3 regions of the Pueribacillus sp. YX66 genome follow, and region 3 is predicted to be linked to each of the others. Evidence: riboswitches for the same ligand, from Rfam matches in the RefSeq annotation. Region 3 holds a riboswitch; each other region holds the start of a gene.
What was found. A riboswitch is a leader RNA that binds a small molecule or an ion and turns the genes downstream of it on or off. The one in region 3 is predicted to bind cyclic di-GMP.
Positions count from the first base shown of each region.

Region 1: another riboswitch for cyclic di-GMP. It lies ahead of ABU914_RS11135 (chemotaxis protein CheA); the one in region 3 lies ahead of ABU914_RS06510 (EAL domain-containing protein).
Region 2: another riboswitch for cyclic di-GMP. It lies ahead of ABU914_RS02425 (prepilin peptidase); the one in region 3 lies ahead of ABU914_RS06510 (EAL domain-containing protein).

Region 1 is NZ_JBEUEL010000024.1:34,616-36,890, reverse strand. Features, by position in the region: gene ABU914_RS11140 (methyl-accepting chemotaxis protein) at 1-920, shown strand, start outside; cyclic di-GMP riboswitch class I at 1,048-1,134, shown strand; gene ABU914_RS11135 (chemotaxis protein CheA) at 1,312-2,275, shown strand, end outside.
Region 2 is NZ_JBEUEL010000003.1:79,267-81,541, forward strand. Features, by position in the region: gene ABU914_RS02420 (glycine betaine ABC transporter substrate-binding protein) at 1-483, opposite strand, end outside; cyclic di-GMP riboswitch class II at 767-850, shown strand; gene ABU914_RS02425 (prepilin peptidase) at 1,134-1,892, shown strand.
Region 3 is NZ_JBEUEL010000010.1:53,792-56,066, reverse strand. Features, by position in the region: gene ABU914_RS06515 (helix-turn-helix domain-containing protein) at 1-552, opposite strand, end outside; gene ABU914_RS06510 (EAL domain-containing protein) at 584-1,312, opposite strand; cyclic di-GMP riboswitch class I at 1,434-1,520, opposite strand; gene ABU914_RS06505 (ABC transporter ATP-binding protein) at 1,626-2,275, opposite strand, start outside.

The sequences.
Region 1 (2,275 bases), on a different contig from region 3:
ACAACGTTGCCAATGCATCGGAAAGAATTTCGAGTCAAAGTGAAGAATTTACTCAATCCGCAAATGAAGTACGCGAAGGGAGCGAACAAATCGCAGCGACGATGCAGGAGTTGACGACTGGGGCTGAATCGCAAGCAAATAGTGCTACGACATTAATGGAGATGATGGAAACATTTAACTCGAAAGTATTGAATGCGAATCGTGATGGAGAAGAAATTGCCGAAACATCAAGGCGAGTATTACAGATGTCTGCGGAAGGCAATACGCTAATGACTAAATCTGTTTCACAAATGGAGCACATTCATCAACAAGTAAGTGAAGCTGTTAATGACGTGAAAGGATTAGACGGACAAACACGAGAAATTTCACAGCTCGTTCAAGTCATTCAAGAAATTGCGTCACAAACAAATTTGCTTTCATTAAACGCAGCGATCGAAGCGGCTAGAGCGGGTGAACATGGCAAAGGCTTTGCTGTTGTTGCGGATGAAGTTCGTAAATTATCAGAGCAAGTTGCTGAATCTGTCGAACAAATTACGACGATTGTGAACGGGATTTTACAAGGTTCAGATAAAGTCGTAGCATCACTAGAATCAAGCTATGAAGAAGTCCAGCGTGGAACAGAACAAATTCAAGAGACGGGTAAAACATTCACGAATATTAATAAAGCAGTGACAAACGTCGTCGAACGGATTCAAAACATTTCTGCTAACTTATTAGATTTAACGAAAAATAGCGGAGACATGAATCGTTCGATTGAAGAAGTAGCTTCCGTCGCTGAGGAAACAGCAGCAGGTGTCGAAGAGACGGCAGCGGCATCTCAGCAATCGAGCAGTGCAATGGATGAAATCGCGAAAAACGCTGTCGATTTAGCTACACTCGCTGAGCAATTAAATACACAAGTTCAAAATTTCAAACTATAAAACAATAGTTTTTTTTTACTATATTATGAAATTTCTGTTGAAACTAGTAAATAAGTCCTTTATACTAGCTTTATATAAGGCTAATTTACTAATCACGAAAAGAAAATACTGTGATTTTTCATGCATATGGATGAAAGGGCAAACTATTCCGAAAGGATAGGACGCAAAGTCTAGAGTCTAATGTCTTAATGGCGATGATTGTCGGGCTACCAAACATATTATCCAGGGTTTGGATAATTTGGCTACTCTACATATGTAGGTAGCTTATTTTTATAGGTAGAGACAAACAAGTTCATAAGAGACGTCATGAAAAAGGATGAACAGTAGACGATCGATTAGTTAATAGGTTTTTTTGCAATTGTTATTAAACCATTGATTAGGAGTGGTAGTATTGCAAACGAATCAGTATATTGAAGTGTTTCTTGAAGAAAGTCGAGAACATTTACAAGCGATAAACGATCATCTGCTTAACTTTGAAAAAAATCCCGAAGACAAGTCGATTGTGAATGAAATGTTTCGCTCTGCCCACACTTTAAAAGGGATGGCGGCTACGATGGGTTTTGAAAGTATTTCAAATCTAACTCATAAAATGGAAAACGTGTTTGACCAGTTACGCGAAGGTGAAATTGAGATCATTGATGATGTAGAAGTGATTGATCTTCTATTAGAGGTGACTGAGGTCATTGAAGAAATGGTTGATCAAATTAGTCGGGGGGAAGACGGTAAAAAGGATGTCTCCCACTTAATCACCCGTCTTGAACAAATTAGCGAAATTCGTGCGAATCAACCTAAAAAAACCATTGGTGATGGACATACAACAGTAATGGACCTTGATGAATATCAAAGTACGATTGTGTCGCTTTCAAGTGAACAAGGATATCGTGCTTATCATGTCACTGTCAAGCTAAGTGAGACATGTGTGTTAAAGTTTGCGCGCGTCTACATGGTTTTTGATGCTTTAGAAGATATGGGAGAAGTCATTAAATCAATCCCTCCTGTTGAAGATCTTGAAGAGGAACGATTTGAGTGGGATTTTTCTGTTGCGTACATATCAAAAGAGCAGGATGAAGTGATTGAGGAGCGATTATTAAAAGTCGCTGAAGTCGAAACGGTGCAAATTACCGCATTAACAGTTGAAAATGCAAAAAATACGATTAAACCCGAACAGAAAGGAAAAGCAGATGTATCTGCAACTCGAAAATCGAATGCCTTTTCGAATACGCTCAGAGTAAACAGCGAGCGTGTTGATCGGCTGATGAATCTATTTGAAGAACTCGTCATCGATCGAGGCCGCCTAGAAGATGTCTCATTGCGAATTAACGATAATGAACTAATGGAAACGGTTGAAAACATTT
Region 2 (2,275 bases), on a different contig from region 3:
ATCCATTCCACTACCAGCTTCAACTGAATAAATCATACCATCGAATTCATCGATATAAGTCTCTAAATCTTCCGTAGAGTTAATATGGTCCATAAATTCTGGGACGGCTAATCCAACTGGCGCACCAGAATAAAGCGTTCCAATGATATCAAAGTCGCCTTCATACTTTTCTAAATAAGCTTTTTGTATGTTCGGAGACCAAATATCAATGTATACATCAATATCGCCTTCAGAGAGCGCTTCGTATAAAATACCAACCTCAGCTTCTTGAATGGTTGCATCGTATCCTTCACGTTCTAAAATTTCTTTTGAAAGATAGGCAGGAATAGTCGCATAATCGTATGGATCTAAGCCAATGATAATTTCTTTCCCAGAGGCATTATTTTTACTCTCATTTACAGTTCCATCATCATCGTTTGCTCCACAGCCGATGAGCATGAGTAAAATCGTGATACTTACTAAATAAAATGGTTTCAACTTCATAATAGGAAAAGAACCTCCACATTTTGTTATTGATCATAATAAAGGGATTTTTTATGATTGAACCAAGCTGATTTATAAAACACTCCTTCCATGCTTATCCAACAATTCTAACATATATATAAACGAATAGTTTAACAATTCAAAGAAACTAAGATAATTTACAAAAATGGTAATGAATCTTACAAAATTCCTAAAAGTGGACAATAAAACCGTAAAATTACTTAGAAATTATTGACAATGAATTTACCCACTGTTAATCTATACATGCATAGTAAAAAAGAATTAGGTTTAAGGAAACGATGAGATGCGACTTGTATTTGGGCACCTAAGTCGTATGGAGTAAATGGTGCAACCGGCCTTTACATCATGTTTGTATATGAACAAAAAATAGGTGAATTTCTAATCTCACGTTCATCGTTTCAATATCGAACTGACAAAACATTGAAAAAAAGAAACCAGGCTGAAAACACCATATAATTTTTCGAATATTCAGTTAAAGTGTGAAAAAATGTTCAATTGCTGCGACTTTAACTATAGAAAACTACGGTAGAAAGATATGTAATGAAGAAGGACGTCTCAATCGAATAGTTTTTAATCTCAGCGCTTTGGTGTTGAGACCCGATTCAATTTCATAGCAAAGGAAGACAGAGATGCTTGATATTATGTTATATAGCTATTTATTCATAGTTGGTCTTATCTTTGGTTCGTTTTACAATGTTGTTGGGATAAGAACAGCTGAGAAGCAGTCGATCGTGACACCGCGTTCACACTGTCCGAACTGCCAGCAACAGCTCGCGGCAATGGAATTGATCCCAGTCGTCTCGTATGTTTTGCAAAAAGGTCGATGTAAAAATTGCCAAAAATCGTTCTCTCCAAAATATCTATTGTTTGAGTTATTGACAGCATGTCTTTTTACGATCTCACCCATAGTGGTGGGATGGTCAAAAGAGTTGCTTATCGCACTTTTACTCATTTCACTTGTTATTATCGTATCCATTTCTGATTTACATAAAATGCTCATTCCGAACAAAGTGTTATTGTTATTCGGAATGACAACTTTCATTGTTCGCTTATTTATCCCGACGATACCGTGGTGGGATGCATATGTCGGAGCATTACTCGGTTTCGGACTGCTGTATCTCATTGCAGTCGTGAGTAAAGGCGGAATAGGTGGCGGTGATATTAAGTTGTTTGCCGTACTTGGATTGTTCGTTGGTGTGAAAGGCGTTTTGCTAACGTTATTTTTAGCTGCGTTTCTCGGTATGTTGTTTAGTCTTGTACTTATCATAATGCGAAAATTAAAACACAAACAGCCGATGCCGTTTGCCCCGTTTATTGGACTTGCTTCATTGATTAGTTATACGTATGGAGCACAGCTATGGGACTTGTATTTTCGTTTATTTGCATAAGTGGCTAGAAAGGTGAGGGGACGATGTGTTTTCATTTCGGAAACCCTTTAATGTTACAGCTTTTTGATTGATGATTTGCGGAAATTTTTAACGAAACATAAGATTACGTATAAATATAAGCATTTACAATTAGAAGGATTGAATTTTCAGAAAAAAATTCGTGGCGAAACTAAACGTTCTTTTAACAACACTAAAAGACATTCAAGACCATTGTTTTTGACTGTTTATTTTCACGTTCTCATGTTGGTATAAACAAATAAACTAATTACCTATGGAACCGTCGCCACTCCAAATCATTTATAACCCGGAAATCTTTAACACGTATGCAGATTTAAAGCAACAAGAACCTGTCATTTATGATGTTGAGCCTCCGCAGGTCATGG
Region 3 (2,275 bases):
AGAGCGGACACTTCTTCCAAAGTGGTTAGCAATATAGGAGTAGCTTCTCCCCGCTTTATACAAAAAGAGCAATTGTTCATCTTCTGACGGTGTCCAATTTTTATTTGCATTTTTCGGCTTCGACAAATCTTTTATTCGTTCTTCTTCAAACCAATCAGGCTCTGGAAGAATGGTATGTCGTTTAATTTTCGCAAAATTAATTTCATCTTTATGATTTTCCGCCCATTCCCAAAATTCATCCGGATAAATGGAATAATGTTTTACTTTATTTCTCTTGTAATAGTAATAATTCTTTTTCATTGCAGGTAAGTTTTTTTCTTCAATCCATCTCTCGACAACCGAACGACTGACTCCAAGAGCTTGTGCTAATTGCATTAAACTCATACTTCCGTCTAATTCTCGAATGCTCGTTATTCCAAGACGGTTTAACTTGCTTCTAACTGCATTGGGCGTTCGATTTAATTTGCGTGCGATACTTTCAATCGATTGAAAACCTGCACTTTCTTCTAAAATTGTAATCTCATCTTCTTCCCACATTGTTTCTGTTTTCATTTGACTACCAAATCCCCCACTACAATTTTCTTTATATATACAATGTTGCATATTCCCGATTGTGCCCATTTTGTACGTATCGACTAGGCTTTCCGATGTAATAGCCTTGTAAATATGGAACATCTAATGATTTTGCGCTTTCAAAGTCTTCCAAGTTTTCAATACCTTCTAAAACAAGCTTTTTATTTTTCTTACGGCAATAGTCAACAAAAAATGCTAACACAGCCTGCTTGTCATCTGAAACAGCTAACTGATTTGAGAAATATCGATCAAGCTTAATAATATCCGGGTTATATTCTATCACTTGCTTAAGTGAAGCTGCACCGACACCGACATCATCAATTGCAATATGAAAGCCTTTTTTACGTATTAGACTGACGATATCTTTTAAATTGGGATTACCCCATACATGTTTTTCTTCTGCTGTTTCGTTTAATTCAAAAACAATTTGATTTGAATTAAACGAGTTTTCCGATATGACCTTCTCTAAAAAAGTAGGGAAATCTTGTGTCAGTAACGTTGTTGGAAAGATGTTAATAAACAATGTTTCAACATGATGGAAGCGAAAGGTCTCAATCACTTTTTCGATCGATAACATATCGAGTTTCGAATGCCATCCTTGTTCACGTGCCGTTTGAAATAACGCTACAGGATTTGAGGTTCGGGCATGTCGAAGCAACGCTTCATAACCGATCGTTTTTTTCGTTTGAGAGCAAATCACTGGTTGAAATACGTGATGGATATCCTTTTTCGTTAGCATAAACTTCCTTTGCCCCCTGCAAGTTAAGTTAGTGAGGCTACCGCTATACACATTTCAAATTGTTAAAAAAAAACGGCTATTCTATTAAAATAGAATAGCCAAATAATTGTTTCAAACATTACTTGGTAGCCTGGCGATCATCGCTCATAAGACGTTAGACCCATGGCTTTGCGTCCTATCCTTTCGGAATAGTTTGCCTTTTTCTTCAATGTTTGGGGTTAACTTGAAGTTTTTACTTTAACTATATAGCATTATATAAAACCTGTTTTCTGAATTCAACAAAATTCGGCAAAAATCAGCAAAAATAGGTGTTTCACGCAAATGTTCCATACATTTCTTTCATCCATTCAACAATGCCCATATTATGTTCAAACTTAATCTCTTCAACATCTTGTATTTTTAAAATATTTCCGTCTTTAATAAGGACGACAACATCAAGAATCGACTCAATTTCTTTAATTTCATGTGTCGTCATAATGATCGTTTGTGTTTCTAAATCAACAAAAGAAAGCAATCCCTTAACTATAGCCTCTCTCGCCATCGGATCGAGACCCGAAAAAGGTTCATCCATTAAAATAAGCGGGACTTTCCTAGCAAGAGCTAAAGCGATTTTTACACGTCCCCGATTTCCTTTAGAAAGATGTTTTACTTTAACATTTTGATCGACATTCATAAACGCTAAAATTTCATCAGCTTTTTCTTTATTAAAATCATAAAACTGACTTTCATAAAATAATACATGCTCTTTTACTGTATAAAACGGATAATAGGCGTCAAGTTCGGACAAATATGATACACTTTGGCAAATGTGTCGTGTGACTTGCTCACCATTGATCGTAATGTTTCCTTGTGTCGGTTGAAGGAGTCCTGCCATTAATTTTAAAATTGTTGATTTCCCACTTCCATTTTCGCCAACGATACCAATGATTTTTCCTGCTGAAAGCGTAAATGATACATTGTCTA